DNA from 3 places in the Bacillus cereus group sp. RP43 genome. Region 3 is predicted to be linked to each of the others. Evidence: riboswitches for the same ligand, from Rfam matches in the RefSeq annotation. Region 3 holds a riboswitch; each other region holds the start of a gene.

Region 1 (10,740 bases), 1.0 Mb from region 3:
TGCAATTTCCACATTCATACAGTGAATATATTACATAAAAATATTATTCATTTTAAACTAATTCACGTATAAAAGTATGAAATTTCGTTTTGTTTTCAAGTAAGTTTTGTACTGTAAGGTCATTTAAACACAGCTATTTATATAACGTAAAGAAGTATTTTCATTCCCTTTATTTTCAAGCTCTCATGTCCTTATTCCAAAATAAAATTCGTTTCACTTCCCCGATTAAAATATCCATACATCCCAACAGAAAACACTACTTACTCACAACAAACAAAATTATATTAATATAATTTTCAGTTGAATATGCAATAATGCATAGCGTATACACAAAAAGGATAGCTTCACTTTCGTGAAACTATCCTTAAAAAATCTTCTTACTTTTTCAAATGATATGGAACTGTCGTAATAACAACATTTCTCTTATAGAGTAAATACGCACGTATTAATAAACTTGATTGATTATGAAGAATGTTATGCCAGCCTTTTTTCGGAATAAACTGTGGTATAACGACCGTAACTCGATAATTTGATTCACTCGCTTTATATTGCACTGTATCAATGAACTTAGTGAGCGGCTGAATAATACTTCTATAATGAGAATGCAATGTAACAAGCCTTACTTCAGGTTGCCACTTCTTCCATTTCTCTTCAAATTTCTTTTCCTCTTCTCTGTCAAAAGCAACGTATACAGCGATAACTTGATCTGCAGAAAGAGCCTTCGCATAGTTCAATGAATTTTCTACTACATGAGTCATACCAGCTACAGGAACGACAATTACATTCCCCTCAATCGGAATAAGAGGCTCACAAGTTTTTAAACTTAATTGATCACCCACTGCATCATAATGCTTCTTAATTCGATGGAACAAGAAGATAATAGCAGGTAAGAAAATAAGGATCGACCAAACTTGTGCGAATTTAGTTAAAAAGAACATGCTCATAACGATAAAACTAATGACTGCACCAATTAAATTAACCGTTAATCTTAAAGCCCATCCTTCAGGTTTTTCACGAAGCCATTTTAATACCATACCCGTTTGAGAAAGTGTAAATGGAATAAACACACCTACTGCATATAGCGGAATTAAATGTTCTGTTTGACCTTGGAAAGCTACAATTAAAATAATCGAAGCGATTCCAAGTATAATAATACCGTTTGAGTAACCAAGACGGTCTCCTCTAATCGTAAACATTCTCGGTATGAATTTATCTTTTGCAAGGTTAACTGCTAATAATGGAAATGCAGAATACCCTGTGTTAGCAGCAAGAATTAATATTAAAGCTGTTGTGCCTTGTATGAAATAGTACATGAAATTACGTCCAAATGTTTGTTCAGCAATTTGCGAAACAACAGTTACTTCTTTACTCGGTGTAATTCCGTAATAATAAGCTAAAAATACAATTCCTGAAAATAACACAGCAAGTAATGCGCCCATTGCAAGCAAAGTTTTCGCTGCATTGTTTGGTGCAGGATCTTTAAAGTTTGGAATTGCGTTTGAAATCGCTTCAACACCTGTTAAAGCCGAACTACCTGATGCAAATGCTCTTAACAGTAAAAACAAACTAATTCCCGCAACCGGCGTTCCAATCGGCGTGTGTAAAGTCGGTGAAACGTGACCAGTTAAAATATTGTATATCCCTACACCAATTAATATAAATAGTGCTAAAACAAATAAATAAACAGGATATGCTAAAACGGAAGCTGATTCTGTTACACCTCGTAAATTTAATATGGTTATAAATATAACAAATATAATCGCAATGATTACATTATGTGCATGTAAGCTAGGAAAAGCAGATGTTAACGCATCTGTACCTGCTGATACACTTACTGCAACAGTTAAAATATAGTCAACTAATAAAGACCCTCCAGCTATTAAGCCTGGATTCATCCCTAAGTTTTCTTTTGATACAACATATGCGCCCCCACCATGAGGGTAAGCAAAAATAATTTGACGGTAAGATAAAATAAGAGCTGTCAATAATACTAATACCCCAACAGCTATCGGAATTGAATACCAATACGCAATTGCTCCAAGACCTGCTAAAGCAATTAAAATTTGCTCTGGACCGTAAGCAACCGATGATAAAGCGTCAGAAGACAAAATTGCTAACGCCTTTGTTTTATTAAGCTTTTGTTCGCCTAACTCAGTTGATTTTAACGGTCTTCCAATTAAAAATCTTTTAATAGATGAAACCACTGCTGTCCACTCTCCAATAATTTTGTACGAACTTTTCTGCTTGTTACAGCCAATAAACTATTTCTTCAGAAAACAAAAAACGTCTACAAGCCATCAAGAAATAGACTTGTAGACATTAATTTTTTTGTCGCACAAGCTCCACCTTCCTTCTCAATATAACGCTTACGAGGTTAGCTGTCGGATTCGGGCCTATGAGTAGCCCTACCTTCTTCAAGGATTCACCCCATTGGATTATGTACCAATCCATAAGAACGGGTCCCCCGTACCGTGCGGTTTCAGCGATTTAGAAAATTGAAACTGTGGATTATAATACTCCTTTATTTTCAAAATGTAAACAAAAATTTTTAAAAAGAAAAAATTTAAAATCATTGCGCATAATCCGCCGATAAATATACATAATGAATACTAAAAAACCCTTAAAGGAGACCCGTATGTCTAAAAAGAAGAAACCGCTTTTTTCCGACTCATATTTAGATGCAGTAGCAAATGAAATTAATCAGTTATATGGTAAACGTGAACAGGAAATAAATTTGACAGAAAGAATTAAAAGAAATAAATAATTTGTCATACGCAAATAAAAAAGATAGCAATACACTTATATATTGCTATCTTTTTTATTATTTCATACATCTAATTCTATTACGGATTTGTTAAATGTCATTTCTTCATACACCTTCAAATTTTGATATACCGCTCCTAGTAATGGTGCTTCTAAAGAAAATTGCTCTGCTAAATCCAGTAAGTAACCTTGCAAATGCTCCCCCTCAATAAACGAACCTTTTTCCATATCACGCTGCATCGAGGACTTCATATCATAAGAAATTTTATCAATTGTTTTCATATGTTCCTGGGCAATATCTTCTTTAACTGGAGCTCCTAATGCCCTCATAATTTGTACAGATTCCTCAAATAAATTTCGGATAAATTCACGTCCACCTTCACTTTCACGAATTGGTCCTATCGGTGCACGCATTAATGTTGTAACGCCTGACATGACAGTAATAAATAAATATTTATGCCACATATCTTGCGTAATATTTTCACTTAAAACAAAGCTAGCTTTCGTACCTATAAATGCTTGAATAATACGCTTTATTCTCTCTGAATCTCGAGGCTTAATTTCTCCAAATACAAGTCTGTTGGCAGCACTAGTTTGTACAATTTCTCCTTGGTCGTTTAACGTCGTCTCAATAAAGCATAAACCGCCCATTACTTTTTCCCCGCCGAATTCCTTTTGTAATAGTGTTAAATGAGCGATACCATTTAACAGCGGGATTATTACAGTATTTTCTCCTACGAAAGGCTTCAAATCTACGATCGCCTCATTTAAATGATACGCCTTTGTTGAAAATAAAATCACATCAAATGGAGAATTTCTATCTTCTTTCGTTATCAATTTCGGTTGAAATGAAAAATCTCCATTAACACTACGAATAACAAGTCCTTTTTCCTCTAATTGCTGTTTTCTTTTGCTACGAACGAGAAATGTAACATCTTCTCCCTTTTCTACTAATCGGCCACCAAAAAATCCACCGACGCCACCAGCTCCTAATACTAAAATGCGCATACAACATCCCCTTTTCCTAACACAATTATACTAGTTTTAGTATACATAACATTATACATGTCCCTTGTTAAATTAGCTGAATTTTCATTCTTAATCTATTGCAAAAACAAGGTTATTTTCAAAAAAAATTGGGCATGTTGTTTCTATAGCTTATACGGAAAGGAAACAATGTAAATGGAGGCAATACAAACAATCGAAGAAAAAGATGTAACAACAGCTATATTTCAATTTATATTCCCGTTTTCGTTTAAAACTGGATATGAACAAAATATGTTCCCTTTCTTACAAAGAAATAATTTCCGTCCTTTTCGACTTGATCATCTTGAAGATGAAAATACATATTACGGGAAGTTTCAAGTTTCACATCAAAATATGGAAGCATACTATCTTTCATTTACGAATAAAATTCTTTTTCCTCATTCAGAACATCAAAAGGGACTACAGCGCTATTCTAAAGACCTTAATTTAAATGGATATTTAACAACAAATCTTATTTCCGTTCCATTCAAGATACATTCTATTGATGTAACACTTTGCCCTTATGAGCTTGGCTTCTTAACAATTCGAACAGAAGTCAAAACCGCTCCAAACATGACATTATCAGAAGCCATCGAATTCGCTTCTCGCTTCCGTGTACTTGAAACCAGAAATAATACAACTGAGACCATTTGTATTGAATGTGATGGGAAAAAATATTCACAAGTAGAAAAACTTATATTCGGCGATTTATTTCATGGCTTAACAGACTTCTTTGAGAATAAGAGGTTGCGGAGTTCATACTTTCAAACATTCCCCTTCTTTGAAGACCAACGAATGTATGTACAAACTTTATTATCTATAAACAAAGAGTCAGACCTTCATGTAGTTGATGTATATCGAGCTTCCAGTCTTTCCGGATTAACAGACGATGGTAAGCCGTATATTAGCGCAAATAATGTTCCTTATATTCACGATTATTTAACAAAGCATTCTTATCAAAGATGGGCTCCTAACCGTTATTTTATTATGGAAGAACATATTTTCACATGTATAACAAATGAAGGTGAACGAGAAGTCACTAAACTTGCTAGTCAAATGTACGGGGAATTTTATTACGCTTTATTATTAAATCTATTTCATAAAGTTGTTTTATTAAAGATGGCGAACGCTTATGCTGAGCTAAATATTGAACAAGATACAAATGAAATAGAAAAATTAATTTATTCAATTAATTCGTTTACAGCGAATTATTTTTCTTTAGAATTAGTATCTCAATCACAAAGTGAAGATATTTTCTTCCGCTTAAGAAAACTTTTTAACATTGAAATTTTATACTCGAACGCGAAACAAAATCTTGATAGTTTGTTTAAATATCAAGAAAATGTCGCCTCTAAAAAAGATAGCCTTTTATTATTAATTTTAACTCTCTACTCTGTAGTAGGCCAAATGTTAGGGTTTACTATGATTGACCTTTTAAAAAACACCGATTCAAATCATGTATCTTCACCTCTTGAATATTTTGCTCTTTTAATAGCTAGTAGTGGCATAGTCATTTCACTTATTTTAGGTGTACAAGGTTTATACCAATGGGCTATACAACATAAAAATCGAAAAGCATGGGTAAAACAAACTGTATTATCTGCTGTGAAAGAGAAGGATGGTACAAAGTAAATAAAAAAACAGATGGCAGCACGATGCTACCATCTGTTTTCTATTATGCTTACTTCCCTGCTTCGATTTTTTCTAATGTAGCAGCTACTTGCTCTTCTGTTAATTCGTGTTGCACGATATAACGATTACGTGGGTGTACACGACATTCATGAGAACATGCACGTAAATGTTTTGCTTCACTTTCTTCAGAACATAAAATTTTCTTGTTACATTCAGGGTTTGCACAGTTTACATAGCGCTCACAAGGTTCACCTGTAAAGTGATCTTTACCAACGATAACATGTTCTTTTTGGTTTACTGGTACAGCGATACGCTCATCAAATACGTAACATTGACCATCCCAAAGTTCACCTTGTACTTCTGGATCTTTTCCGTACGTTACAATTCCGCCATGAAGCTGGCTTACATCTTCATAACCTTCACGAACTAACCAACCTGAGAATTTCTCACAACGAATTCCGCCTGTACAGTACGTTAAAATCTTTTTGCCTTCAAGTGTTTCTTTATTTTCTCTAATCCAATCTGGTAATTCACGGAATGATTCAATATCTGGTTTAATCGCACCTTTGAAGTGTCCTAAATCAAATTCATAATCATTTCGTGCATCAATGATAACTGTATCTTCTTGTTTCATTGCCTCATAAAAATCTTTTGGTTCTAAATACTTCCCAGTAATTTCTTTCGGGTTAATGTCGTCTTCTAGACGAAGTGTAACTAACTCTGAACGAGGACGTACGTGCATTTTCTTAAATGCATGTTCATCTGCCTCATCAATTTTAAATACGATTCCAGCAAAACGTGGGTCATTGTTCATCGCTTCCACGTACTTTTCTGTTTGTTCAACAGTTCCAGAACAAGTTCCGTTAATTCCTTCTGTTGCTACAAGAATTCTACCTTTTAATTCAAGTGAATTACAAAACTCTAAATGCTCTGCAGCAAATTCTTCTGGGTTTTCAATTGTTGTGTACATGTAATATAGTAATACTCTATATGGTTTTGTAGTTGCCAATGTATTTCTACCACCTATCTAAATTTTAAAATCATGTATAAGTTAACGTTCATATCAAAACATATATAATAAGAAAATATATACAAAATTGTACTTAGCCTATTTTCTTCTATTTACAATTTTTTCTATAAGTTAACAGAAATAAAAACAAGATTACAGAACAAAACACTACGGTTAGGTTGTAATCCCAATATATTATATATCATACAATTTCATTTCCATCAATTAATATGCTGTAATATAGGCTGTATGTTCACATAAATTTCAAAAACAACCCTATAATTTATTATCTTCTCCCTTATTCAACAACCATAAACTCCCAAAATATTTTTGCATCGTCACACCATTCATTGCACACAGTCATATAATTTGCATTAAGGAAACTTTTATGTTCAAATGAAATTACCACATAATATATCTAAATGTATTGAAATAATGAATAAGAATAAATACAATAATTTCATCAAGTTAAGATTTCAAAGGGGAATACTACTATGAATAAAGATATAACAAAAGATGAACAAGTCCCTTCTCAAAGTACAACAGTTCAATCAGCCCATTTAGCGTTAAGCGGACAAACAAAAGGCTTTAAAAGACTGTTACCATTCTTAGGACCTGCTTTTATCGCATCAGTTGCTTATATTGATCCCGGGAACTTCGCTACAAATATCGCGGCCGGGTCACAATATGGGTATTTATTACTTTGGGTAATACTCGCTTCTAATTTAATGGCTGTATTAATTCAAACTTTATCAGCTAAATTAGGAATCGCTACTGGGAGAAACCTTCCTGAAGTAGCTCGCGAAAACTTCCCAAAACCAGTTTCCATCGGTTTATGGATACAAGGTGAGCTTGTTATTATGGCTACCGATTTAGCTGAATTTATCGGAGCAGCACTCGGATTGTACTTATTATTTGGAATTCCAATGTTACCAGCTGCTTTAATTACAGCGGTTGGATCATTTATTATTCTTGAATTTCAACGCAGAGGCTTCCGTCCATTAGAAGCTATTATTACAGGAATGATTTTTATCGTTGTTATCGCTTTTGGTGTCCAAGTCTTTTATGCAAAACCGGAATTAGGCCCTCTTCTTTCAGGACTATTTACTCCAAAATTCCAAGGTGTGGATAGCATTCTTTTAGCAGCTGGAATTTTAGGTGCGACAGTAATGCCGCACGCGATATATTTACATTCGGCCTTAACGCAGCGCCGCGTAGTCGGAACAAATGATGAACAAAAGAAAAAGATTTTCCGCTTCGAATTCATCGATATTATTATTGCAATGGTTATCGCTGGAGCTATTAACGCAAGTATGCTAATTGTTGCTGCTGCACTATTCTTTAAAAACGGCTTGCACGTTGAAGATCTTGATGTTGCTTTTAACCAATTTAGCAACTTAGTCGGTCCTGCATCCGCTGCTTTATTCGGAATCGGACTCTTATCAGCCGGATTATCTAGCTCTTCTGTCGGTACAATGTCGGGTGATATTATTATGCAAGGATTCATTCGAATGCATATTCCGTTATATTTACGCCGATTTATTACAATGATTCCACCACTGGTTATTATTGCTTTAGGTGTAAATCCAACTTATGCTCTCGTAATGAGCCAAGTCGTCTTATCATTCGGTATTGCTTTTGCATTAGTACCACTCATCATGTTCACAAGTAATAAAAAGATTATGGGCGCACTCGTTAACCATCGTATTACAACATTCATCGCATGGTTAATCGCTGCTCTCGTTATTGTTTTAAATATTTTCTTACTGTATCAAACATTTGTAGGTTAATGAAAAGGGTATTCCGATAAAAATGGAATACCCTTTTTTCATTATGCAATCCATATTAATTCTACAAAGTAGTTTCAACAAACTTCTTGAACGGTTCCTCTTCCTCGATATACGGATAATGGTTACTATACTCAAACGTTGTCAATATTGCATTTGGCATAAGTTCCGCCACTTCAATTGCACATTCATGTGGACACTGTGCATCATAAATTCCAGCGTAAATATGAGCTCCCATATTTACACTCTCTAATTGTGGACGTAAATCAAATGTAGGTAACTCCTTGTAAGAAAAGTAATCAAGACGTTTTGATACTGTTTTACCGCTATTTGGTCTAGTTATCATTTCATCATATGCTGATTCATTATACAAAGACATAATTGGTAAACTATGTTTCTCTCTAATCCTTCTACACAGTTCTATACCATCCATTTGAGGCATCATAATATCAAGAATAGCAAGTTGAATACTGTTATTATTTATTATCTCTAATGCCTCTTTTCCGTTGTCAGCAGTGAAAACAGTAAAACCTTCTCGTATTAAATTCACATTAATAAATTGAATAATATCTTGATCATCATCTACAATTAAAATTGAGTTTTTCTCCATATCTAAACCTCTTTTTGAAATATATTCCACAATCAATTTTAACATAAATTAAAATCATCACTACACCTTGAATAATCTTTATTTTCAGATTAAATTATATAATAACAAATACATTCTAGTTTCATATAAAAAAGGAGCGAAGGCATGTTTCCTATATTAAAAACCGATCGACTCATTTTGCGAGAACTTATTGAAGAAGATGCGCCGGTTATACTACAATGCTTTTCTAACACTGATGTACTGCGCTATTATGGTCAAAAACCATTACAGAATGTTGATCAAGTAAAGCAAATTATTAATAATTTCAAGTTGAGTTACAATGCAAGAAACGGCATAAAATGGGGAATCGAATTAAAAAACAAGAAAGGGCTCATTGGAACAATTGGTTTTCACGATTGGTCTTCTGAACATAAACGAGCCAATATAAGTTATGCCTTTCTCCCTGAACACTGGGGAAAAGGATATGCTACTGAGGCGGTATCTGAAGTTATATCATACGGCTTCCATACAATTCATTTAAAACGAATTGGGGCAATTGTCTTTCTTGAAAATGAAGCTTCAAATAAAGTGCTATCAAAATTAGGATTTGAAAAAGAAGGGTTACTAAAAAATTATATGTATCAAGATGATATTCCATATGACACGAATATTTATTCTTTATTAAAATCGGTTTAATAGAATTTATGTGTAAAAAACCCTTACTTTTAAAAGTAAGGGTTTTTTACAGACTGTGGAGAAAATCTTCTCCACAGCCTATTTTTGTGTCTGAACCTCTTTTCATGTGTCAACAGTGATAAAAAAGAGGAAAAGATCGCGCTCGTTTGTTGAAGATCTTAATTAGTAAATGATAATCTAAAATTTAAATGGGAACTTCGATTAAAGCCCCTCTATGTCCGGCTGTTTAGACATTTCCTAGATAGCTTCGCGTAATGTTTTGGAGAACAATTTTTCCATTCTTACTGTGTTTTTCGAATAACTCTGACAGGAGAAAAACAAAACTTTTATACTCTTCGTCATTTTTTTCCGGAGCATAGGATGCTGATAAATTCCTCCCAAAAAATCCGTCATAATCAAAAAGTAAATCATTTTGATATTTTTTAAACTCATACTTTCCATCCTTAAAAAAGCTGTTAAATACTTCTGGAGTTTCCTCCATTCCCCCGCTAATATACCGTAATTTTTTTGATAACTGACCAGTTTCTCAGTATTTAAATTAAGAAATTGGGCTTTGTTCGTTACTCTAAAAACACGTCCTTTAGCTGAAGATTATTAAATTAAGGATTTTCTTTACAGCGCCAAACTCAAAGTAGTTGTTCGTATAACTTGTTCCCATACCGATCACACACTTTTGTAGAGTAGTAGTAGCAATATGTCCAAGGTTGATAGATTTTTTGCACCAGAACCATTTTTCTTATATTGTTTTAATAATCCTATTAAGCTTTTTGTAAAATTCCCCTTTTGTTTTTACATGATTAAACTGATTCGGATTAATATTAGCTTTTTGTGAGAGTGCTACAATCTCTTCTTTTGTAATTGAATCTTTAGTATTTATAGATGCTATATTTGTATATTTTCCATCTTCTGTTTTTGGAATTTCTAAAATCCCTTTATTTACAAGATCAACTACAGCCTTATGCTCTGAAGAATGTGTATCTACACCAGTAATTTTCCAATTATGCATAACTTTTGGCGTGTATACACCGTTCTTTACCTCTTTTAAATATGTAATAGCAAGGTTACGAATGGTTCCACCTGTTTCTCCGAATGCATTCTCTTGTTTAGATGACCAAGTTTGTTCAAATTTACGTCCCTCTAAAGCTCCCCCTTTTGCCTGAAGAGCCTCCATTCTATACGCATTCATTCCCAGCGTCATAACATCGCTCATTTTGATTGGTTTATTTGTACGAATAGAG
Region 2 (10,740 bases), 2.2 Mb from region 3:
TCAACACAATCACAACGATCCATAAATAAGCAATAAAAAAGGCTGCAGCTAGTGTTGCCACTGCTTTCTCTCGCCCAAGGAGGATAGCTAACGTCTTTCTTCCACCTTTAATATCTTCATCGATATCTCGGATGTTATTCGACATGTTGATTGCACCTACTAAAATACCAATTGGAATGGAAATCAATACACTTTCAATCGTTAAAGTATTCGTTTGAATAAAGAAAGCAATGAGTACAAAACATGTCCCCATTAACAAGCCAGAAACTAATTCTCCAAATGGGGTGTACGCAATTGGTAATGGACCACCTGTATATAAATAGCCAACCGCCATCCCAATTAAACCAATGACCACTAACCACCAGCTACTATTCATACAAATATAAATGCCAATAAAAGCTGCTACTACATACAATAAAAGCGCAACTGTTAAAACATTTTTTGGCTTCAATCCATGACGGACAATTCCACCACCAATTCCAACAGAATCAGCAGTGTCTAATCCACGTTTGAAATCATAGTACTCATTAAATAAATTCGTTGCTATTTGCAATGCTAAACATGCAAACATCATCGCAATAAATAAAAGCCAATGAATCTCGGCAACATAAAGTGATGCCACAGTCCCTAATATTACAGGAGAAAACGTCGCCGTTAATGTGTGTGGTCTCGTCATCTTCCATATTAATTTAGCGGAACTAATTTCTTTTTCATTCCCCATAACTCTATTCAGTCTCCCTACATTTTAAGTATAAATCGCTAGAAGTATCTTTCTATCTATTTCCTACTTCACATCCATTAATTATATCAAACAAATGATTATCCTTTCTAACAAATCCATTATTAATAAAGTAAAAAACTATAAAATGAAACTTTAATCATTGGGGGGCCATCCCCCAATGATTAATAGCCCAAACCAATCGTGCTTTTACGTGCATCCCGACTCCCACCTAACTCCCTCGCATTCGCCGAATTTTAAGGTGGGAGTCTTACCGGCCCGCAAATAGCGGGATAAATAAAAGAGCCAACTCATATGAGCTGGCTCTTTCTTCTCTTATTTTATAAAATTTCAATAGTTACGCTACATTGAAAAACAGCTAGATTTTACTTTTGTAACCCATTAATAATTGTATCTATATTCCATTTCATCATTTTCAAATAAGTATCTCCATCCTCACCTGATTTACCTAGTGAGTCTGTAAAGATTGTACCGGCAATCGGTACGTTTGTTTCTTTTGAAACAGTTTCCATGCTACGTCGATCTACACTAGTTTCTACAAATAGAGCTGGAACTTTGTTTGTTTGAATTAAACTTACAACATCTCGAATTTGATCTGGTGTACCTTGATTTTCTGAGTTAATTTCCCAAATGTATCCTGTCTTAATACCATATGCTTTTCCAAAGTATTTAAAAGCACCTTCACTGGAGATTAAGAAACGTTTTTCCTCCGGGATTTGATGAATTCTGTTTACTGTCTCATCATGTAATTTTTGAAGTTCTGCTACATACTTGTCGGCATTTTTAGTATAGAACTCTTTATTTTTAGGATCTTCTTTAATTAATGCTTTCTTCACATTTTCAGCGTATACAATACCATTGTTAATGTTCATCCAAGCATGTGGGTCTGGTTCTTTTTCTAATCCTTTTGTTTCTAAATAAATAGCTTCTACACCTTCACTTACTTTATAAACCGGTGCATCTTTCTCTGATTTATTTGCCGTTTTCAATAGCTTTTTAAACCACGCTCCGCCTTCTTCAAGGTTTAGCCCATTGTAAAACACCATATCTGCATCTGTCATTTTCATAACATCTTTTGGTAGCGGATCATATTCATGCGGGTTAGCTCCAATTGGAACAAGACTATGAATCTCAACTTTATCTCCACCAATTTGCTTCACCATATCATATATAATTGAGTATGTTGTTACAACTTTTAATTTTCCACTACCCTCTTCTTTTCCATTTGTGTTACTAGAACACGCTGTTAATGCAAATACGAACATACAAATTACCGATAATAAAATATTTTTAAATTTCATCATTATCCTCCAATCAATTATGACAACTCTGCTCTATTTTTTCTAATTTTGATAGCTCTCCAAAACAAACCTTGTGACGGTGAGAAAAAGAATGCTAATCCGAACAAGAATGTTGCAACAAGAACTATCGTTGCACCTGAAGCAAGATTATAAGAGAAACTAAAGAATAACCCCACTACAGATGAAAGCGCACCAATGCCTGCCGCTAAATAAATCATGACCCATAAACGGTTTGTTAATAAATACGCTGTAGCCGCTGGTGTGATCAGCATCGCAACAACCAAAATAATTCCCACGGTTTGAAGTGAAGCAACTGTAACCATTGTAAGTAGAATCATTAAGCCATAATGAATCCATTTATTTGGCAATCCATAACTTTGCGCCATCGTTGGATCAAAAGTAGATACAAGTAATTCTTTGTAAAATAAAATTACAAGACTAATAATGACCACTCCGATAATAAGTGTCATCCACATATCAGAAGAACGAACCGATAGAACATTCCCGAATAAAATATGGTACAAATCAGAACTACTCTTCATAAAGGTAATTAAAATAATTCCAACAGCGAAAACAGATGTAAACATAATCCCTATAGCCATATCATGTTTAATTCGACTATTTTGACTTACAAATCCAATTCCAACTGCAGTTATAACACCTGTTAAAACTGCTCCTATAAAATAGTTCATTCCAATCATATAAGAAAGCGCTACTCCTGGAAGAACAGCATGTGAAATGGCATCACCCATTAATGCCATACCTCGTAAAATAATAAAACATCCAATTACACCACAAATAACTCCTACCATCACGGAAGTTAATAACGCCTTCTGCAGAAAACCGTACTGCATTAACGCATCTATAAATTCTACAATCTTCATGATGAATGTACCTCCGCTGGATTATTGAAGAATATTCCTTGATTCACATATGCTTTTGACATAACTGTTGGTTCTAATACTTGTCGTACTTCCCCGTAATGAATTAAGCTCTTATTCAATAATAGTAATTTATCAAAATAGGACTCTGCTTTACTTAGGTCGTGATGTACAACAACAATTGTTTTCCCTTCTTTACGTAATTCTCTAAGAATTTTAATAATTGTCTCTTCACTCGTTACATCAATTCCAACAAACGGTTCATCTAAGAAAAATATCTCCGCCTTTTGTGCTAATGCTCTCGCTAAAAAGACACGTTGTTGTTGTCCGCCTGAAAGCTCACCAATTTGGCGATTTTTAAATTCCTCCATTCCGACTTTTTTTAGACATTCAAATGCCCAATCTCGATGCTCTTTCCTCGGTCTTTTCATCATCCCTAAAGATGGATACGTTCCAATTAGCACTACATCTAAAACTGTAATCGGGAAATCCCAATCTATATCACTTCTTTGTGGTACATACGCAATACGCTTTCTAGCGCTTCGAATATCCTCTCCAAGAACCCGAACATATCCCTTATCATTCGGGATTAAATCTAAAATAGCTTTCATCAAAGTCGACTTTCCTGCTCCGTTTGGACCAATAATCCCAACGAGCTTTCCTTTTTCAATCTCAAAAGAAACATTTTGAACTACTTGATTCCCTTGATAGGATACAAATAAATCTTTGACAATTATAGCCTCAGTCATTTTTTATGCATCCTCCTTTCTTTTTTTCGTATATGTAATTTTTTTGCGTAAAGGCAACTTTCAAACAAAAAAATATAATGCGAATGTAAATTCACAACTAAGTTTCCTTAAGGAAACTTTTTTATATGAGTCAAATTATATAAGCTAGATACAAATTTGTAAACTGCTTTTTACTAGTTTATGAATATATTGTGAAAACTTATCCCCTAAAAAACAAAAAATATCAAACTTTTCTTAATTCTTTTTGACACACATATTAGTCATTACTAATACGAATGGAGAGGATACAATTGTGCAACTCAAATGATTTAGATGTAAAAGCAAAGTTCATTCGTGGCTTTGCTGATAAAACAAGACTACAAATTCTTCAATGTATGATGGATGGTGAAAAAACAGTATCTGAAATTGTAGAAATCACCCAAGGAAATCAATCAAACGTATCTCAGCATCTAAATTGTTTAAAAGGATGCGGAATCATTCTAGGTAGACAAGAAGGAAAATACGTCCACTATTCCTTGCGCAATCAGCAAATTGAACAGTTACTCGCTATGTTTGATGTTGTCTTTCATGACGTACAAAATGTAGTAGCGTCATGTGATAAAAACGATGCTTGTTTATCTCAAAAAGGAGAAAACTGTCATGACAGATAAGAATGAGAAGGAAAAACAAACAATAATGTTGATTATATAAATTGGCTAGGTTTTATAACTATCCCCTTCTTAGTGTTAATTGCTTTTTGTATAATTACTTTGTTTATGGTTTTAACGAGATCAAAAACGAATGAATAAATAAAAATTCCTAACATATTCGTCATATATAATATGTCAGGAGCTTTATATTTTATCTGATAACCTACGAAATCTGCGTTTTGTCTATCTCTGGCTATATATATGTTATAAGAGTCTTTATTCTCTTCTTTCAGCAAAGCGTTTGATGCGTGCCCCGAGTTCATTATGCAATTGTCTAATCTATTTTTTGATTAATATATTCTAGCTTATATTAATCCATGTCTCTTAATAAATTTAAGAACCATAAAGTTACATATCATTTTGTATGGCCTGATTTCTTTTGTACAACAAGTAGTTGGCTGCTTAAGCTAGCTACTTTGTTGTACAAAAGAAAGTTTTTGACTTACTTTTTAATAGACTTAGATTTTAACCAAGTAAAAAGTACCTTCTCCATTTACTTTACAACATTCCCTACATAATAAAAATAGATGACTCAATTAGTTTCATTTCTGAAACATTTTAAGTCATCTATTTATCAATTTCATTTTTGATTTCTTGTAGTTCTACATGAGTGAATTTCCTGAACTCACAGCAGGTTAAGAGTTGCTGCTTCCAATTATTAAAATCAGTGTAATTTTTATATACATTTTCATGCCAGACATTTTTACATTCATCTCTACCCACTTTAACATTATATTTACTAATATCACTATTGGCATTTAACCATCCAGGATTTTCGAGAGCGTGTTTGTAGTTAAACGGTCTTAAATTAGCTTCTCGTTAACAATCTTTCTTCTCTGATGATTTATGTTTTACTCTATAAGAGAGAGAAGTAACTTGTTGGGAATATTTAAAACCCTTTTCAGATTTTTCGGAAATCCACTTCGAAACAGGTCTTAGTAAACTATTTATGCTAACAATAAGAATGGTGCCTGTTATAGCTATAAGTAAATAACCACTACCAGCTAACGTTCCTACAGCTGCAGAACACCATAAAGTTGCTGCGGTATCCAGTCCTCGAACTGTCAATCCATCTTTCATAATAACTCCAGCACCTAAAAAACCAATCCCGCTTACAATTTGAGAAGCAATTCTTGTAGGTGTATTATCGGTTGGAGTGAGTACACTTAATAGTACAAAAAGTGCAGCACCCACGGAAACAAGTATATTTGTACGTAATCCAGCTATGCAATTGTGCCATTGGCGCTCTAATCCAATCATTGCTCCAACAAGTATTGCTACAAGTAACCTAAGTAGAATGTCTAGTTCCATATTTCTGTCTCCTTAATTTCCATTCTTAATGATTATCATGATCTAAATTGACTTGTTGTAATGGAATCACCTTTGTTTTTTTTATAATTTTATAGCCGAACCAAAATACAAGAAACAGTAGTAAACCAATATAAGTAGCAAGCACTTCATACCAATCGACATGTGATCCCATAAAGGCTGAATAATTCTGCCCTAAAATAATAATAGTACATATTACAAAAGCCAAAATAGGACCGATGGGATACCACTTTGCTTGATACGGGAGCTTATTTAAATTCTTTTCTTGATGTAAAAAAGCCTGACGAAAACGATAATGGCTTATAGCAATTCCTAACCATGCAATAAATCCACAAAGTCCTGAAGCATTCAAAAGCCATATAAATGCTTGCCCTTCTCCAAATAAAGAAGCTGCAAACGCTACGATTGACACAGCCGTTGTCATAAGTAAAGCATTAATAGGAATACCTTGTTTATTTACTTTTTTTAAGCAATTTGGAGCTTTCCCTTCTTTTGCCATTACCCATAACATTCGGGTTGCAACATACATTCCAGAATTACCAGCTGATAGAACAGATATCAAGATAACCGCATTCATAATAGAAGCTGCAAATGCGAATCCAATTTTCTCAAAAACTAGGGTAAAGGGACTCATTGTAATATTACTAATGTCATTGTTAACTAGATTCTGATCTGTATAGGGAATTATGACTCCAATTATGCAAATGGTAAGTATGTAAAATAAGAGAATTCTCCAAAAGATTTGCCGCACAGCTTTTGGAATATGCTTTTCAGGAGCCTTACTTTCTCCAGCTACAACTCCGACCATTTCTGTACCTTGGAAGGAAAACCCCGCAATCATAAACACACTAAAAATGGAAAGAATACCTCCATGAAACGGTGCGTCTCCAATTGTTAGATTGTGAAATCCAATAGGATTCCCTTTGAAAATTCCGAATATCGTGGCTATTCCTAATATAATAAACGTGACTATAGTAATAACTTTTACAAGTGAAAGCCAAAACTCCATTTCTCCATAATGCTTCACTGAAAGAATATTAATTCCAAACATAAACAGTATGAATAACGCACTCCAAAGAATAGATGGACTATATGGAAACCAATATTTCATAAGAATAGCTCCTGATGAAATTTCAACTGCAAGAGTAATAGTCCAGCTAAACCAGTAATTCCAACCAATCGCAAAACCAAATGCAGGATCTACAAATTTAGCAGCATATGTACTAAAAGAACCAGATGTAGGCATATACGCTGCCATCTCTCCCAAGCTGGTCATCAACAGGTAAACAATACAACCCATCAACAAATAAGCTATAATTGCCCCACCAGGTCCTGCTGTATGAATCGTATTTCCACTTGCAATAAATAACCCAGTTCCAATGCTTCCACCTATAGAAATCATTGTTAAATGTCTCATCCCTAATTCTCTTCTTAATTCAGAAGGCTGGGAGTTAGAAGAAAAAGAAAAAAGTGAATTTCTCGTTTTTATGGGTGTTTCTTTCAAGTGTCTCATCCTTTTTTTGAATTATTTTCTAAAAAAGAGTATAAAAAAAGACACTAAAGTTCACCCAGTGTTTTTAAAAATCACCATAGTATCCCCTCTCGAAACGCTTACGAGGTTAGCTGTCGGATTCGGGCCTTGAGAGTAGCCCTACCTTCATTTAAGAAGGATTCACCCCGAGTGCAATCGCACAAAATTTGGTTCCCCCGCTCCATATGGATTCAGCGAATTGTGATATGAATTTATGTACAATATATTACTCCTATGCCCTCTTGTTTGTAAACAAGAAAATTAACGTTTTTTCAGCGGTAGATTTTTCGCGCTGTACACTTTATTTATAATTTGAATTCTTAAATTAAACTACATACTTAAAAAAAGTGAGAAGATAATTTGCTTAATAAAAACAGAGTATCTTCCTAATAAATTAATCTGAAAAATTATTTATGAAACGAGTTTTAGACCAATTGCGGCACTTAAAACCATACCTATAAAAACAAGTCTTCTCCAATCTTTTGATTCGTCATATAAAACCATACCTATAATTGCACCACCAGACGCACCAATTCCAGTCCAAATTGCATAAGCTGTTCCCATAGGTAGTGTTTCCATTGCATAAGCAAGGAATATAAAACTTAATCCAAATCCGAGGATTAAGAAAACTAATGATTGCCAATTTCGGTCTTTATGCAGTTTATTTATCATAGCAACACCAAACATTTCAAACAAACCTGCTAAGATTAAAGAAATCCATGCCATTACGATTCGTCACCTCCCTGAACTTTGTCATCTGTGACTAATTTCAAGCCAATTACTCCAGCTAATAAAAATAAAATCAAGAGTACTTTTCCCACTTTAAACGGTTCACCGAAGAATAGGATTTCAGAAAAGACAGTTCCAGCTGTACCTAACCCAACAAAAACAGCATAAACGGTTCCCACGGGAAGCTTTCTTCCTGCCATAATCATTAAATAAAAGCTGAAAAATATAGCAATGATAGTTCCCGTCCAAGTCCAAAAGTCATCAGCATATTTTAAACCAGTAACCCAAAAAATTTCAAAGAAAGCAGCAACAAATACTTTAATCCAGTCTTTACTCATCTAAAAGACACCTCCAGTTTTATTTTTACCAAAAAAAACAAAAAAAGCCTAAGAGATAATTGTTACACAGTTAATTGTGGAATATTTTAAATTTCTGTCACCTATTTTGCACTTAATGTTTTATACCTAGAAAGCTCACTAATCAGTTTTTAACACATTGGTGTGCCATAACTTTTAAAAGTTCAACATATTTTTTTGAATTCATGTAATCAACATGTTGATTTGCGAATCTCTTCATATTATCTTCTCGCTTCCCTTACTGTTTTTTTCTAATTTAGTTCAACTTCCTTGTTACATAATATTATTATGATTAAATATAATTTGTATGAAGGCTTAAGGAACGGTTGCTTTCATTTGAGTTATTTTAAATTTAAAAGCTTTTCATAATTAATACCAATGTATATTAGATATGAAAGAATGTAATATACAACATGTAAGGTCTCAATATAAAATGTTTTTTATTTGTAGCTGATATTGTAGCACTTTCAGGAAACACCAAAACATATAGTAATTAATTTAATTAAGTATCTGCAGAATCACTGTTTACTAAAAAGATGTCCACATATCTGTTCATGTTTACCTAGATTAAATCACAAAATCTCTTAAAAAAGGTATCTGTACCGTTTATTAGTTTTCATATACTTATTACATACCCAAGACGTAATCCTCCTATATACCGCCTATTACTAGAGGAAAAAATTGAATTTACAGAAGTGTAAGGTTTAAAAGAGACTGTAAAATAAGCATTAAATTATATTTAATAAGGAAGGGAACTAAAGCTCTCCCCTTCCTTTTCATATCAATTAAATATTTTTATGATAATTAAAACTTTTCTTACTTTACGACGTATAAGTGTAAGTAAATAATAAAACTCAACAAACATACATGTAATTTTGATCTTTGGTCTGCAGATTCCTTAATTACGCATTGTATTTTAATGCTATTAATTATTATTATGTAAAATATTCTAATTTTGCATTTGGAAAGAACTTTTTCATATAAGAATAAAGATAATTTTTTATATCCTCTTCTTCTTCTTTTCGATAGATATATTTACCAATTCCATATTTCCCCCATTTATATCTTCTTCTCTCTTCATCTAATTCTAATTTGGTCATAGGGTAGTTTTTTTCAATCACCCTCTTAGCTGGCTTTGTAAAACGATGTTGAATAAATTCAAATGTAATATCATCCCTTACATCAAGGGGTAATTCAGCATCAAGGCGTTCAAACATATGATAGTACCCGTCCTGCCACCCTTCATGAAGATAAATAGGAGCCACGATAAACCCCAGGGGATATCCTGCTCTGGCTACTTTTCCTGCTGCCTCAATTCGTTTAGCTAAGGGCGAAGTACCTGGCTCAAAGTTTTTAATAACATAATCAGCATTTACACTAAAGCGAAATCTTGTTTTTCCGTTATGTTTTGCATCAAGCAAGTGATCCACATGATGAAATTTCGTCACGAATCGTAATTCCCCATATTCAGAGCCTCCAAAATGTTCAATCGCACGCTTAAGAGTATGAGTTAAATGATCAATCCCTACAATATCTGATGTACACGAGGCTTCAAACCTTGTTAATTCAGGTATACGAGCCTCCATATATTTATCAGCAGCTTCTAGGATTTCATCGACATTTACATAAGTACGGATATATGGCTTACTCCCCATCGTTGTTTGTAAATAACAGTAATGACAATGCCCCATACACCCTGTTGCAAAAGGAATAGCATACTCTGCTGAAGGCTTTGAAGTATCAAATTTCAGAGTTTTTCTAACCCCAACAACAAGAGTAGACTTTGCTACTCGATACTTTTGAAAATCGTTATCGCCTGGCAAATCTCTCACTTGATTATGGGAAGTAGTATGCCGAATTTCAACATCCATCTTTGAAAACTTCTCAAAAAGCTCTTTCCCTAACGGATAATCTAATGCTTTTGGTTCAAAATATACAAGCTTAGGCATAAATGGGTTATTCATTCTAACATCTCCTCTGAAATATCCCCATAATAGTAATTGTACGCTTGGTTTGCCTCATCTTCGGTAGCATATACAGCCATCTCATTTGCTAGTGGATAATACGTTTCATAAAGAAATAGTGCTAATTCATTAGGTCTTTCAGGATTATTTACAACTGCTGCAGCTTGTATATTTGCTACATCCTGAGTGTGGGGATTTCGGTAAAAAATATAAACAATATCTCCAGCATGGTAAGCTTTACTTTCATTAGAAAATTCCATTCAATCACCTTTTCTTTTTATAAAATTCAATGTACAAAGTTATAAATTGTAAATGTTTTCCTGTAAATGCACTTTAAAATATGAATGTTGATTGTAATACACAAAAGGCAAGCATTAATATATGCTTGCCTTTTGTTCTAACGACGATGTTCTACAAGATCAATTACACCTAAAACAACATGAGCTAAACCAAATCCAAATACTGTATTTGC
Region 3 (10,740 bases):
CGTTAAAAATTGCAGTTCCGCTTAGTGTTATCGGAGCAGCAATTGGAGAATGGCTCGGTGCACAAGCTGGACTTGGATATTTCAGTAAAAGAATGATGACGCAGTTAGACGGAGCTGGTGTATTTGCACCAATTGTATTGTTATCATTATTAGCTATCTTCTTTGTCATACTTGTTTCGATATTAGAAAAGAAATTTATTAGTTGGAGGAAACATTCATGAAATTATTAAAACGCATCTTTGTGTTTACATTATTAGTTGCAATGATTGCAGGATGTTCGAGTAATTCAGCATCAGATAAGAATAAATCAGAAAAGGAAATAACAGTAATGCTTGATTGGTACCCAAATGCGGTACATAGCTTTATTTATACGGCAATTGAAAAAGGATACTTTAAAGAAGAAGGAGTAAAGGTGAATATTAAATTCCCTTCTAATCCGACTGATCCATTAACGCTAGCGGCAGCAGGGAAAGTGACAGTTGGTTTGTATTATCAACCAGATGTTGTCATGGCAAAAGCAAATGAACAAATTCCAGTGAAATCAATTGGAGCTGTCGTACGTTCGCCGCTAAATCATGTTGTATCGCTGAAATCAGCAGGTATTAAGTCACCTAAAGACTTAGAAGGAAAAACAGTTGGATATTCTGGAACTCCTTTAAGTGAAGCATATTTAAAGACGATGGTAAAAGAAGATGGTGGTAATCCAGATACAGTAAAAGTAGTTGATGTTGGATTCGATTTAGTACCAGCGCTAATTACGAAAAAAGTAGATGCTGTAACAGGAGCATACATTAACCATGAAGTACCTGTTATGCGTCATGAAGGCCATGAACCAGCATACTTTAATCCAGCTGAATATGGTGTGCCGAATTATCATGAGCTTGTGTTTGTAACAGGTGATAAAACTTTGAAAAAGGATAAAGAAGCATTACAGGCCTTTTTACGTGGTGCGAAAAAAGGATATGATTTCATGAAGAAAAATCCGGATGAAGCATTGAATATTTTATTAAATCATCAAGAAAAAGAAAACTTCCCGCTAGTACCAGAAGTTGAAAAAGAAAGTATGAAAATTTTATTAGAGAAGATGGAAACGAAAGATGAGCCATTCTTATCAGATTCAAAAGAGTCATGGGAGAAACAAAATAAATGGCTGAAAGAAAAAGGAATGACGAAAGAAATCGTTCCAGCCGATGAATTATTCGAAAACATTTTAAAGTAGGCGAATGAATATGAAAAATGAGCTCCATGTAATCTCAAATGGTCACATGCCATTCGAAGAGTTAGTGAATGTAGCGATGCAAATTGAGAGTGAGATTGATTATTTGCATATTCGTGAGCGTGAGAAAAGTACGAAGGAATTGTATGAAGGTGTGGAAAGTCTTTTGGGGAAAGGCTTTCCAGCATCGAAGATAGTGATAAATGATCGAATTGATATTGCTATACTATTAAATATTCCGCGTGTGCAGCTAGGATATCGAAGCGCAGATGTAAGGTCAGTGAAAGAAAAGTTTTCTTATTTGCATGTTGGCTATTCAGTACATTCTTTAGATGAAGCGATAGTGGCATTTAAAAATGGAGCGGATTCACTCGTTTACGGTCATGTATTTCCAACGGCTTGTAAAAAGGATGTGCCAGCAAGAGGATTAGAAGAAATTGCTCATATGGCAAGGTGTTTATCCATACCAATAACTGCAATTGGTGGAATCACTCCTGAAAATACAGGAGAGGTTCTTGTAAATGGTGTAAGTGGGATTGCTGTTATGTCCGGGATTATAAGCAGTATTAATCCGTATAGCAGAGCGAAATCTTATAAGGAATCAATAAGAAAGTGGGCGGGAAAACATGTGTAAGAAGTATGATGTAGCGATTATTGGCGGAGGTGTAATTGGTAGTTCAGTTGCACACTTTCTAGCAGAAAGAGGGCATAAAGTAGCGATTATAGAGAAGCAAAGAATCGCATCTGAAGCTTCGAAAGCAGCTGCTGGTTTGCTCGGTGTTCAGGCAGAGTGGGATGAATATGACCCACTATTTGAACTTGCTAGAGAAAGCCGTGCTATATTTCCACAACTTGCAGAGGTTTTACGTGAAAAGACAGGCATCGATATTGGGTATGAAGAAAAAGGGATATATCGTATTGCCCAAAATGAAGATGAGAAGGAAAGAATTCTTCACATTATGGATTGGCAGCAGAAAACAGGTGAAGATTCCCGATTTTTAACGGGAGACCATTTACGGGAAAAAGAGCCGTTTCTATCCGAGTCAATTCTCGGAGCGGTATATTATCCGAAAGATGGTCACGTTATTGCACCAGAGCTTACAAAAGCATTCGCACATTCCGCGGCATTTTCTGGAGCTGACATATATGAACAAACAGAAGTGTTTGATATTCGTATTGAAAATAATAAAGTGACTGGGATTGTTACAAGCGAAGGTGTAATCACATGCGAAAAAGTCGTTATCGCTGGAGGTTCATGGAGTACGAAATTACTACATTACTTCCATAGTGATTGGGGTACATATCCTGTTAAGGGAGAGGTTATTGCAGTAAGAAGCAGGAAACCGCTCTTGAAAGCTCCTATTTTCCAAGAGCGGTTTTATATTACGCCGAAGCGTGGTGGGCGTTACGTAATTGGGGCAACGATGAAGCCTCATACGTTCAATAAAACTGTACAACCAGAAAGTATTACTTCTATATTAGAGCGTGCTTATACAATATTGCCAGCTTTAAAAGAAGCGGAGTGGGAAAGCGCATGGGCAGGATTAAGACCACAATCGAATCATGATGCTCCTTATATGGGAGAGCATGAAGAAATAAAAGGTTTATATGCTTGTACGGGCCATTATCGAAACGGCATTTTATTAAGCCCTGTTTCTGGTCAGTATATGGCTGATTTAATAGAAGGAAAGCAGGAGAATCACTTGCTAGATTCATTGCTTTCTAAAACGGTTTAGAAAGGGGATGGAAGTTTGAATTTAAAAATTAATGGTAACCAAATGGAAGTGCCGGCGAGTGTGAAAACAGTAGCTGAGCTACTTGCACATTTAGAATTAGATAACAGAATTGTTGTAGTAGAGCGTAATAAAGATATTTTACAAAAGGATGATCATAAAGATACATCTGTTTTTGATGGAGACCAAATTGAGATTGTAACTTTCGTAGGAGGCGGCTGATTATGTTAAACATTGGACCATTTTCATTTCATTCTAGACTTTTATTAGGAACAGGTAAATTCTCTGATTTTGATGTGCAGCAAAAGGCAATTGACGTTTCAGAAGCTGAAATTTTAACATTTGCAGTACGTCGCATGGATATATTTGATGCAAAACAACCCAATTTATTAGAGAAACTTGATGTGAAAAAATATACGTTATTACCAAATACAGCAGGGGCAAAAAATGCTGAAGAAGCTGTTCGAATTGCAAAATTGGCAAAAGCTTCAGGGCTTTGTGACATGGTGAAAGTAGAAGTTATTGGGGATGATAGAACGTTATTACCTGATCCAGTAGAAACATTAAAAGCATCTGAAATGTTATTAGAAGAAGGATTTATCGTTCTTCCGTACACATCTGATGATGTTGTATTAGCTCGTAAATTACAAGAACTTGGTGTGCACGCGATTATGCCAGGAGCATCACCAATTGGTTCAGGGCTTGGTATTGTAAATCCATTAAATTTAAGTTTTATTATTGAACAAGCGACAGTACCAGTTATCGTGGATGCTGGTATTGGTAGCCCAGCTGATGCGGCATTTGCAATGGAATTAGGAGCAGATGGTGTGTTATTAAATACTGCAGTATCTGGAGCAAAAGATCCTATTAAAATGGCATACGCAATGAAATTAGGTATTGAGGCAGGACGATTAGGGTTTGAAGCGGGGCGCATTGCACGTAAACGTTGTGCAACTGCAAGTAGTCCTTTAGAAGGAATGAGCATAGTTGAATAATCGATATTCTCGCCAAGAGCTATTTTCTCCAATTGGGGAAGAAGGGCAACAAAAGATAGGGGAAAAGCATGTACTCATTATCGGTGCAGGTGCACTAGGTAGTGCAAACGCAGAGATGTTTGTAAGGGCAGGCGTTGGTAAGGTAACAATTGTTGACCGTGATTATGTAGATTGGAGTAATTTACAAAGGCAGCAATTGTATGCAGAGTGTGATGTAGAGAATAACCTTCCGAAGGCTGTAGCGGCAAAAAAACGTCTAGAAGAGATTAATAGTGAAGTAAGAGTAGAAGCTCTCGTTCAAGATGTAACAGCTGAAGAGTTAGAAGAACTCGTTAAAAATGTTGATGTAATCATCGATGCGACTGATAATTTCGAAACGCGTTTCATTGTGAATGATATAGCGCAAAAATATTCTATTCCATGGGTTTACGGGGCATGTGTAGGAAGTTACGGTCTTTCTTATACTATTCTTCCAGGCAAAACGCCATGTTTATCTTGTTTATTACAATCGATTCCGCTTGGCGGAGCGACATGTGATACAGCGGGGATTATATCACCTGCTGTATCTCTTGTCGTTTCTCATCAAGTAACAGAAGCTCTTAAACTGTTAGTGGAAGATTATGAATCACTTCGAGATGGACTTGTGTCGTTTGATGTATGGAAAAATGAATATTCATGTATGAATGTACAAAAACTTCGTAAGCATAATTGTCCTTCGTGTGGTGAGAATGCACTATACCCATATTTAAATAAAGAAAACACTTCAAAAACAGCGGTGTTATGCGGGAGAAATACAGTTCAAATTAGACCACCTCATAAAGAGGAAATGGATTTTGAACAATATAAAAAATTGCTGAATGATCGTGTGAATGATCTGAATGTAAATCCATATTTACTATCATTTTCGGTTGGAGAAAAGAGATTAGTTGCTTTCAAAGATGGCCGTGTACTTGTACATGGAACGAAAGATATAAGCGAAGCGAAAATAATTTATCATCGCTATTTTGGATAGAAAAGGATGAGTGGGATGAAAGTGAATAAAGCTTTAACGATTGCAGGATCTGATAGCGGAGGCGGCGCTGGAATTCAAGCAGATTTAAAAACATTCCAAGAGCTTGGTGTGTATGGAATGACAGCTATTACGGCAATTACTGCTCAAAATACGCTTGGCGTTCAAGGGGTATATCCTGTTTCTTTAGAAGGAATTACGGAACAGTTGAATTCAATTGGTACGGATTTAACACCAGATGCTGTGAAACTAGGGATGCTATTTAGCAGTGAAATTATTCAAATTGTGGCAGAGCATATTAAGAAATTTGGCTGGAATAATATTGTACTAGATCCTGTTATGATCGCTAAAGGCGGTGCGTCATTATTACAACAAGAAGCAGTACAAGCATTAAAAGAATATTTATTGCCACTAGCTACTGTTGTAACACCGAATGTTCCTGAAGCAGAAGTGTTAACTGGGATGGAGATTCAAAATATAGAAGATAGTAAAGAAGCTGCGAAAGTATTGCATGAATTAGGGGCTAAATATGTTCTTATGAAGGGCGGACATGCAGAATATCAAGGTAATGAAGTAATTGATTTACTCTTTGATGGTGAGCAGTTCATCGAATTTAGAAGTGAACGAATTCCTTCGAAGCAAACGCACGGAAGCGGATGTACATTCGCGTCTGCAGTTACAGCAGGACTTGCTAAAGGGTATTCAATTGAAGAGGCAGTTCAAGAGGCAAAACAATTTATTAGTATAGCGATTGAAGAGCCATTGAATATTGGAAGTGGTCATGGACCAACGAATCATTTTGCATATAAGATGAATAATAGACGTATATAAAGACATGAAAAGCCAGTTTGTTAACTGGCTTTTTTTTGTGTTTACTTTTTCTAAATTCAGGAGTAATATATCAGCCAGAATACATTTTTTGTAATACGCTGAGTCTAAATGTATGGAGCGGAGGAACCAATTTGTGCGTCGTCACTAGGGGTGAATCTTTCAATGTTGAAAGTAGGGCTACTCTCAAAGCCCGAATCCGACAGCTAACTTCGTAAGCGTCTTGAGAGAGGACGGTGCCATGATGGATACATCACTTTATCGGTCTGATTAGTATAGGAGAATATCAATCTATGTTTGAGTTCTTTTATGCTAAGGAGGATGAGGTACATGGAATTAACGCTTATTTGTGTTGGAGAAGAAAATAAGATAAAGAGTTTAAGAAAGCTAGTAGCATTTCAGCGTGAGTTAATTATTTTTACAGCAAATGAAGAGATAGCAGCTGAAGTTAGGAATTGTGGATTTGATTCGACTTATAGCTGTAATAAGGAGCAGGATTTTACTAGTATTTGCGAGCGGATTAAGAAAGTAATTTTATTAGGAGATGAGCTTCCGATAGTTAGCTTTTTCACAGAACGCATTCGTTTTTCTTTTCAAGCACCTATTACTGTTGTTACAAAGAATAAACACTATCCAGCCAGGCTCTATGAAACAATTGGAGCTAAATTTGTAGTGTTTACGAACTGTGATAATATTTCTTTTTTATTTTTTGAATAGGGTGGGGGAAACGAAGATGAAGGTACTGTTACTAGGAGATATAGCGAATCGTTGGGTGGTATCGGTAGAGCGAGTTCAAGAATTGGTAGTGCTCGATCCTATTTTCCCAAGGCCATATATAATATTGCCATCGAAAGATGCCTTATATTTAAAAACGGATATTATCGAATATGAGCAGCTACATGCAGAACTGTCACAAGTTTATATTCGGGGGAGAAATTTACGTGCATTTTTGCGTGGAGAATAAAGATTGAATGAAAAAAGAGCGAATGCTGAGTGCAACAAGCTATGCACTTCATGTAATTCGCTCTTTTTATTTCATATTTAAAAGATCATTTCTATGAAAAAGAAAGAAAAGACAAGAAAATAGATGAAAGAATATTAATAACATGTAATGTAAGCGTTTAAATGACAAAATATTTTCTTATTTTCAGTAATTTGCCTCTTTACAAGTTAAATATAGAGGAGTATATTTACTCTCATAAATCATTTATGAAATTTCCAAAAAAAACCTAAAATCGCTGAGTTCCAGAAATGGAGCGGGGGAACCAATTTTGTGCATCGTCACTTGGGGTGAATCTTTCAATTTTGAAAGTAGGGCTACTCTTTAGGCCCGAATCCGACAGCTAACCTCGTAAGCGTTTAGAGAGGAGGTTTACTTTGTGTTGTTCGTTTCGAACACTAAGTAGAGCTTAGTGTTCTTTTTTTGATAACTAGATGGTAAATTTTAACAAAAAGCGAGGGGTAGTTATGTTAGATGTTGTAATGATCGGGATTTTTGTTGGGTTAGTCGCATCAATGGCAAGTCTTGCAAGTTGGTCAGATAAAGTTGTGAAAGAAGGGAAGCAATCATGATGATTGCCTTATCGGTTATTGTTGCAGCGATTACGGTGTACTTAGTATACGCATTATTAAATCCAGAAAAGTTTTAATTAGGGGGAATCATTCATTATGATTTGGGTTGCAGTCGTTATTACAATGCTCTTATTTATTTTAGTAGCAAAGCCAACGGGGATTTATTTAGAGAAAGCCTTTCAAGGTAGCAAGAAGCTAGATAAAGTATTCGGGCCTTTTGAGAAACTTATTTTTAAAATTACAGGTGTAAAAGGATACAATCAAACGTGGAAACAGTATGCATTATCATTAGTTCTACTCAATGGATTTATGATTGTCGTTGTATATTTCATTTTCAGATTACAAGGTGTATTGCCATTAAATCCAGCGCATATTGAAGGGATGGAGCCTACGCTCGCTTTTAATACAGCGATTAGTTTTATGGCTGATACAAACTTACAACATTACAGCGGTGAAAATGGTTTATCTTATTTATCACAATTAATCGGGATTACATTTTTAATGTTTGCGGCACCAGCAACGACGTTAGCCATCGTTATGGCATTTATAAGAGGGCTCGCTGGAAAAGAACTTGGTAACTTTTTCGTTGATTTTACGAGAGCGTTAACGAGAGTTTTTCTTCCTATCGCATTTATTGCGGCGTTAGCCTTTGTCGCACTTGGTGTACCACAAACGTTAGATGGGGCGGTTACAGCACAAACAATTGATGGTGCGAAGCAAAGTATTTTACGTGGTCCAGTTGCATCATTCGTTTCCATTAAGGAACTTGGAAATAACGGCGGAGGATTTTTCGGAGCAAACTCTACACATCCTTTCGAAAATCCAGGGCAAATGAGTAATATTTTGCAAATGATGCTTATGATGTTATTGCCAACAGCACTTCCATTTACGTACGGAAGAATGGTAGGAAATAAAAAACAAGGACGTATCCTTTTCGTTTCACTATTTATGGTGTTTTTACTCGGATTTATAACGATTACTACATCTGAATTAAATGGTAATCCGGCATTAAATGGAATGGGTATCGAACATGTACAAGGAAGTACAGAAGGGAAAGAAGTGCGATTTGGAACAGTATTTTCTTCACTATACGCAACAGTAACGACAGCTGCTGAAACAGGGGCCGTTAATACGATGCATGATACGTTAACACCAATTGGCGGATTAGTACCACTCGTAAATATGATGTTGAATACAGTATACGGTGGTGTTGGAGCGGGCTTTATTAATATTATTATGTATGCAATTATTGCAGTCTTTATATCTGGATTAATGGTCGGAAGGACACCAGAGTTTTTAGGTAAAAAGATTGAAGGTAAGGAAATGAAATTAATTGCAGTAACGATTCTATTTCATCCATTACTTATCTTAGGATTTTCAGCATTAGCTCTTTCAACAAGTTTAGGAACGGATGCGATTTCTCATTCCGGTTTTCACGGTTTAACGCAAGTTGTATATGAATACACATCGTCAGCTGCGAATAACGGATCTGGATTTGAAGGATTAGCAGATAATACACCGTTTTGGAATATTACGACCGGTTTAGTTATGTTTTTAGGACGTTATTTCAGTTTAATTACGATGCTAGCTGTGGCAGCTTCATTGAAAGAGAAGACGGTAGTACCAGAAACAGTCGGAACGTTCCGTACGGATAATGGTTTATTTGGAGGAATCTTTATTGGAACGATTGTAATTGTTGGTGCGTTAACATTTTTCCCGATGTTAGTACTCGGCCCAATTGCAGAATTTCTTACATTGAAGTAATGGAGGGTAAATGATGAGACCGGTAGTAGTAAAAGAAAAACAAGTAAATCAGTCACAAATACATGCTGTAGAAGATGAAGTTAGACAAGCGAAAACGATGGATCGTGATATCGTGACACATGCGATGAAACAATCCTTTGCGAAATTGAACCCGAAAGTAATGATAAAGAATCCGATTATGTTTGTTGTGGAAATTGGATTTATCATTACGTTAATTTTATCCTTTCTTCCAAGTAGTTCTAGTAGTGTACCAGGATGGTTTAATATAACAGTTTCTCTTATTCTATTATTTACAGTTTTATTTGCTAACTTTGCAGAAGCGTTGGCTGAAGGTCGTGGTAAAGCGCAAGCCGATTCTTTAAAACAATCGAAGAAAGATGTGTTTGCAAACGTTGTAAAAGAAAATGGAGACATTGTTCAAGTTTCAGCAACTGATCTGAGAAAAGGTGACGTTGTTATTGTAAAACAAGGAGAAATGATTCCGAATGATGGTGAAGTAATTAAAGGATTAGCGTCTGTAGATGAATCTGCAATAACAGGAGAATCAGCTCCTGTTATAAAAGAGGCGGGTGGTGATTTTTGTTCCGTAACAGGCGGTACGATGGTCGTAAGTGATGAAATTACAATTGTAATTACGAGTAATCCTGGTGAATCATTTATTGATAAAATGATTTCGTTAGTAGAAGGGGCTGCACGTCAAAAAACGCCGAATGAGATTGCTTTAAATACAGTATTAACGAGTTTAACCCTTATTTTCTTAATCGTTGTTGTGACGTTGCCGATTTTCACAAATTATCTAGGGTTTCAAATTGATACTGCTGTACTTGTAGCGTTGTTAGTTTGTTTAATTCCAACGACAATTGGTGGGTTATTATCAGCGATTGGTATTGCCGGGATGGACCGTGTGACAAAGTTTAATGTGCTAGCAATGTCAGGGAAAGCAGTAGAAGCTGCGGGTGATATTAATACAATTATTTTAGACAAAACGGGTACGATTACTTTCGGGAACCGTATGGCACATACACTACTCCCTGTGGGAAATGAAACGATTGAACAAGTAGGAAAATGGGCTGCCATTAGCTCAGTTTTAGATGAAACACCAGAAGGTCGATCTGTTATTGAGTATGTGAAAGGAAAATCAATATCATATAATAGAGAACTTGCAGAACAAGGTGAATTTGTTCCATTTAAAGCAGAAACGAGAATGAGTGGTGTTGATTTACAGGACGGAACGAAAGTGAGAAAAGGTGCTGTAGGTAGCGTTATTGAATGGGTTCAATCGCAAGGTGGAACAATTCCGAAAGATGTGAATCAAAAAGCAGATTTAATTTCAAAAGAGGGCGGGACACCGCTTGTAGTTGCAGTAGACGATCGTATTTACGGTTTAATTTATTTAAAGGATACAGTAAAACCTGGTATGCGTGAACGTTTTGAACAATTACGTCAAATGGGAATTAAAACAGTTATGTGTACAGGTGATAATCCATTAACAGCAGCGACAATTGCAAAAGAAGCAGGGGTAGATGAATTCGTTGCTGAGTGTAAACCAGAAGATAAAATTGCGGTTATTAAAGCAGAGCAAGATAAAGGGAAACTTGTAGCGATGACAGGTGATGGTACAAA

The links. Region 3 has a riboswitch for cyclic di-AMP ahead of QCI75_RS23020 (SipW-dependent-type signal peptide-containing protein). Riboswitches for the same ligand answer to the same signal wherever they lie in the genome.
Region 1: another riboswitch for cyclic di-AMP. It lies ahead of QCI75_RS17675 (APC family permease); the one in region 3 lies ahead of QCI75_RS23020 (SipW-dependent-type signal peptide-containing protein).
Region 2: another riboswitch for cyclic di-AMP. It lies ahead of QCI75_RS11620 (amino acid permease); the one in region 3 lies ahead of QCI75_RS23020 (SipW-dependent-type signal peptide-containing protein).

The regions. Positions count from the first base shown of each region.
Region 1 covers NZ_JARVHQ010000001.1:3,381,390-3,392,129, forward strand. Annotated here, with positions in the region: gene QCI75_RS17675 (APC family permease) at 378-2,204, opposite strand; cyclic di-AMP (ydaO/yuaA leader) riboswitch at 2,349-2,495, opposite strand; gene QCI75_RS17680 (hypothetical protein) at 2,636-2,764, shown strand; gene panE (2-dehydropantoate 2-reductase) at 2,827-3,771, opposite strand; gene QCI75_RS17690 (hypothetical protein) at 3,946-5,421, shown strand; gene trhO (oxygen-dependent tRNA uridine(34) hydroxylase TrhO) at 5,471-6,430, opposite strand; gene QCI75_RS17700 (Nramp family divalent metal transporter) at 6,925-8,220, shown strand; gene QCI75_RS17705 (response regulator) at 8,282-8,827, opposite strand; gene QCI75_RS17710 (GNAT family N-acetyltransferase) at 8,972-9,502, shown strand; partial or broken gene QCI75_RS17715 (class I SAM-dependent methyltransferase) at 9,729-9,992, opposite strand; gene QCI75_RS17720 (bifunctional metallophosphatase/5'-nucleotidase) at 10,239-10,740, opposite strand, start outside.
Region 2 covers NZ_JARVHQ010000001.1:2,207,094-2,217,833, reverse strand. Annotated here, with positions in the region: gene menA (1,4-dihydroxy-2-naphthoate polyprenyltransferase) at 1-721, opposite strand, end outside; gene mntA (manganese ABC transporter substrate-binding protein/adhesin MntA) at 1,105-2,040, opposite strand; gene QCI75_RS11645 (metal ABC transporter permease) at 2,058-2,924, opposite strand; gene QCI75_RS11640 (metal ABC transporter ATP-binding protein) at 2,921-3,670, opposite strand; gene QCI75_RS11635 (ArsR/SmtB family transcription factor) at 3,961-4,320, shown strand; partial or broken gene QCI75_RS11630 (disulfide bond formation protein B) at 4,345-4,458, shown strand; gene QCI75_RS11625 (MgtC/SapB family protein) at 5,179-5,670, opposite strand; gene QCI75_RS11620 (amino acid permease) at 5,696-7,192, opposite strand; cyclic di-AMP (ydaO/yuaA leader) riboswitch at 7,281-7,426, opposite strand; gene QCI75_RS11615 (DMT family transporter) at 7,631-7,945, opposite strand; gene QCI75_RS11610 (DMT family transporter) at 7,945-8,286, opposite strand; gene splB (spore photoproduct lyase) at 9,240-10,268, opposite strand; gene QCI75_RS11600 (transcriptional regulator SplA domain-containing protein) at 10,265-10,528, opposite strand; gene QCI75_RS11595 (hypothetical protein) at 10,666-10,740, opposite strand, start outside.
Region 3 covers NZ_JARVHQ010000001.1:4,418,835-4,429,574, reverse strand. Annotated here, with positions in the region: gene QCI75_RS23070 (ABC transporter permease) at 1-221, shown strand, start outside; gene QCI75_RS23065 (ABC transporter substrate-binding protein) at 218-1,219, shown strand; gene tenI (thiazole tautomerase TenI) at 1,230-1,850, shown strand; gene thiO (glycine oxidase ThiO) at 1,843-2,952, shown strand; gene thiS (sulfur carrier protein ThiS) at 2,968-3,171, shown strand; gene thiG (thiazole synthase) at 3,174-3,944, shown strand; gene thiF (thiazole biosynthesis adenylyltransferase ThiF) at 3,937-4,956, shown strand; gene thiD (bifunctional hydroxymethylpyrimidine kinase/phosphomethylpyrimidine kinase) at 4,963-5,784, shown strand; cyclic di-AMP (ydaO/yuaA leader) riboswitch at 5,871-6,018, shown strand; gene QCI75_RS23030 (hypothetical protein) at 6,112-6,498, shown strand; gene QCI75_RS23025 (hypothetical protein) at 6,515-6,745, shown strand; cyclic di-AMP (ydaO/yuaA leader) riboswitch at 7,008-7,153, shown strand; gene QCI75_RS23020 (SipW-dependent-type signal peptide-containing protein) at 7,249-7,353, shown strand; gene kdpF (K(+)-transporting ATPase subunit F) at 7,350-7,430, shown strand; gene kdpA (potassium-transporting ATPase subunit KdpA) at 7,450-9,117, shown strand; gene kdpB (potassium-transporting ATPase subunit KdpB) at 9,131-10,740, shown strand, end outside.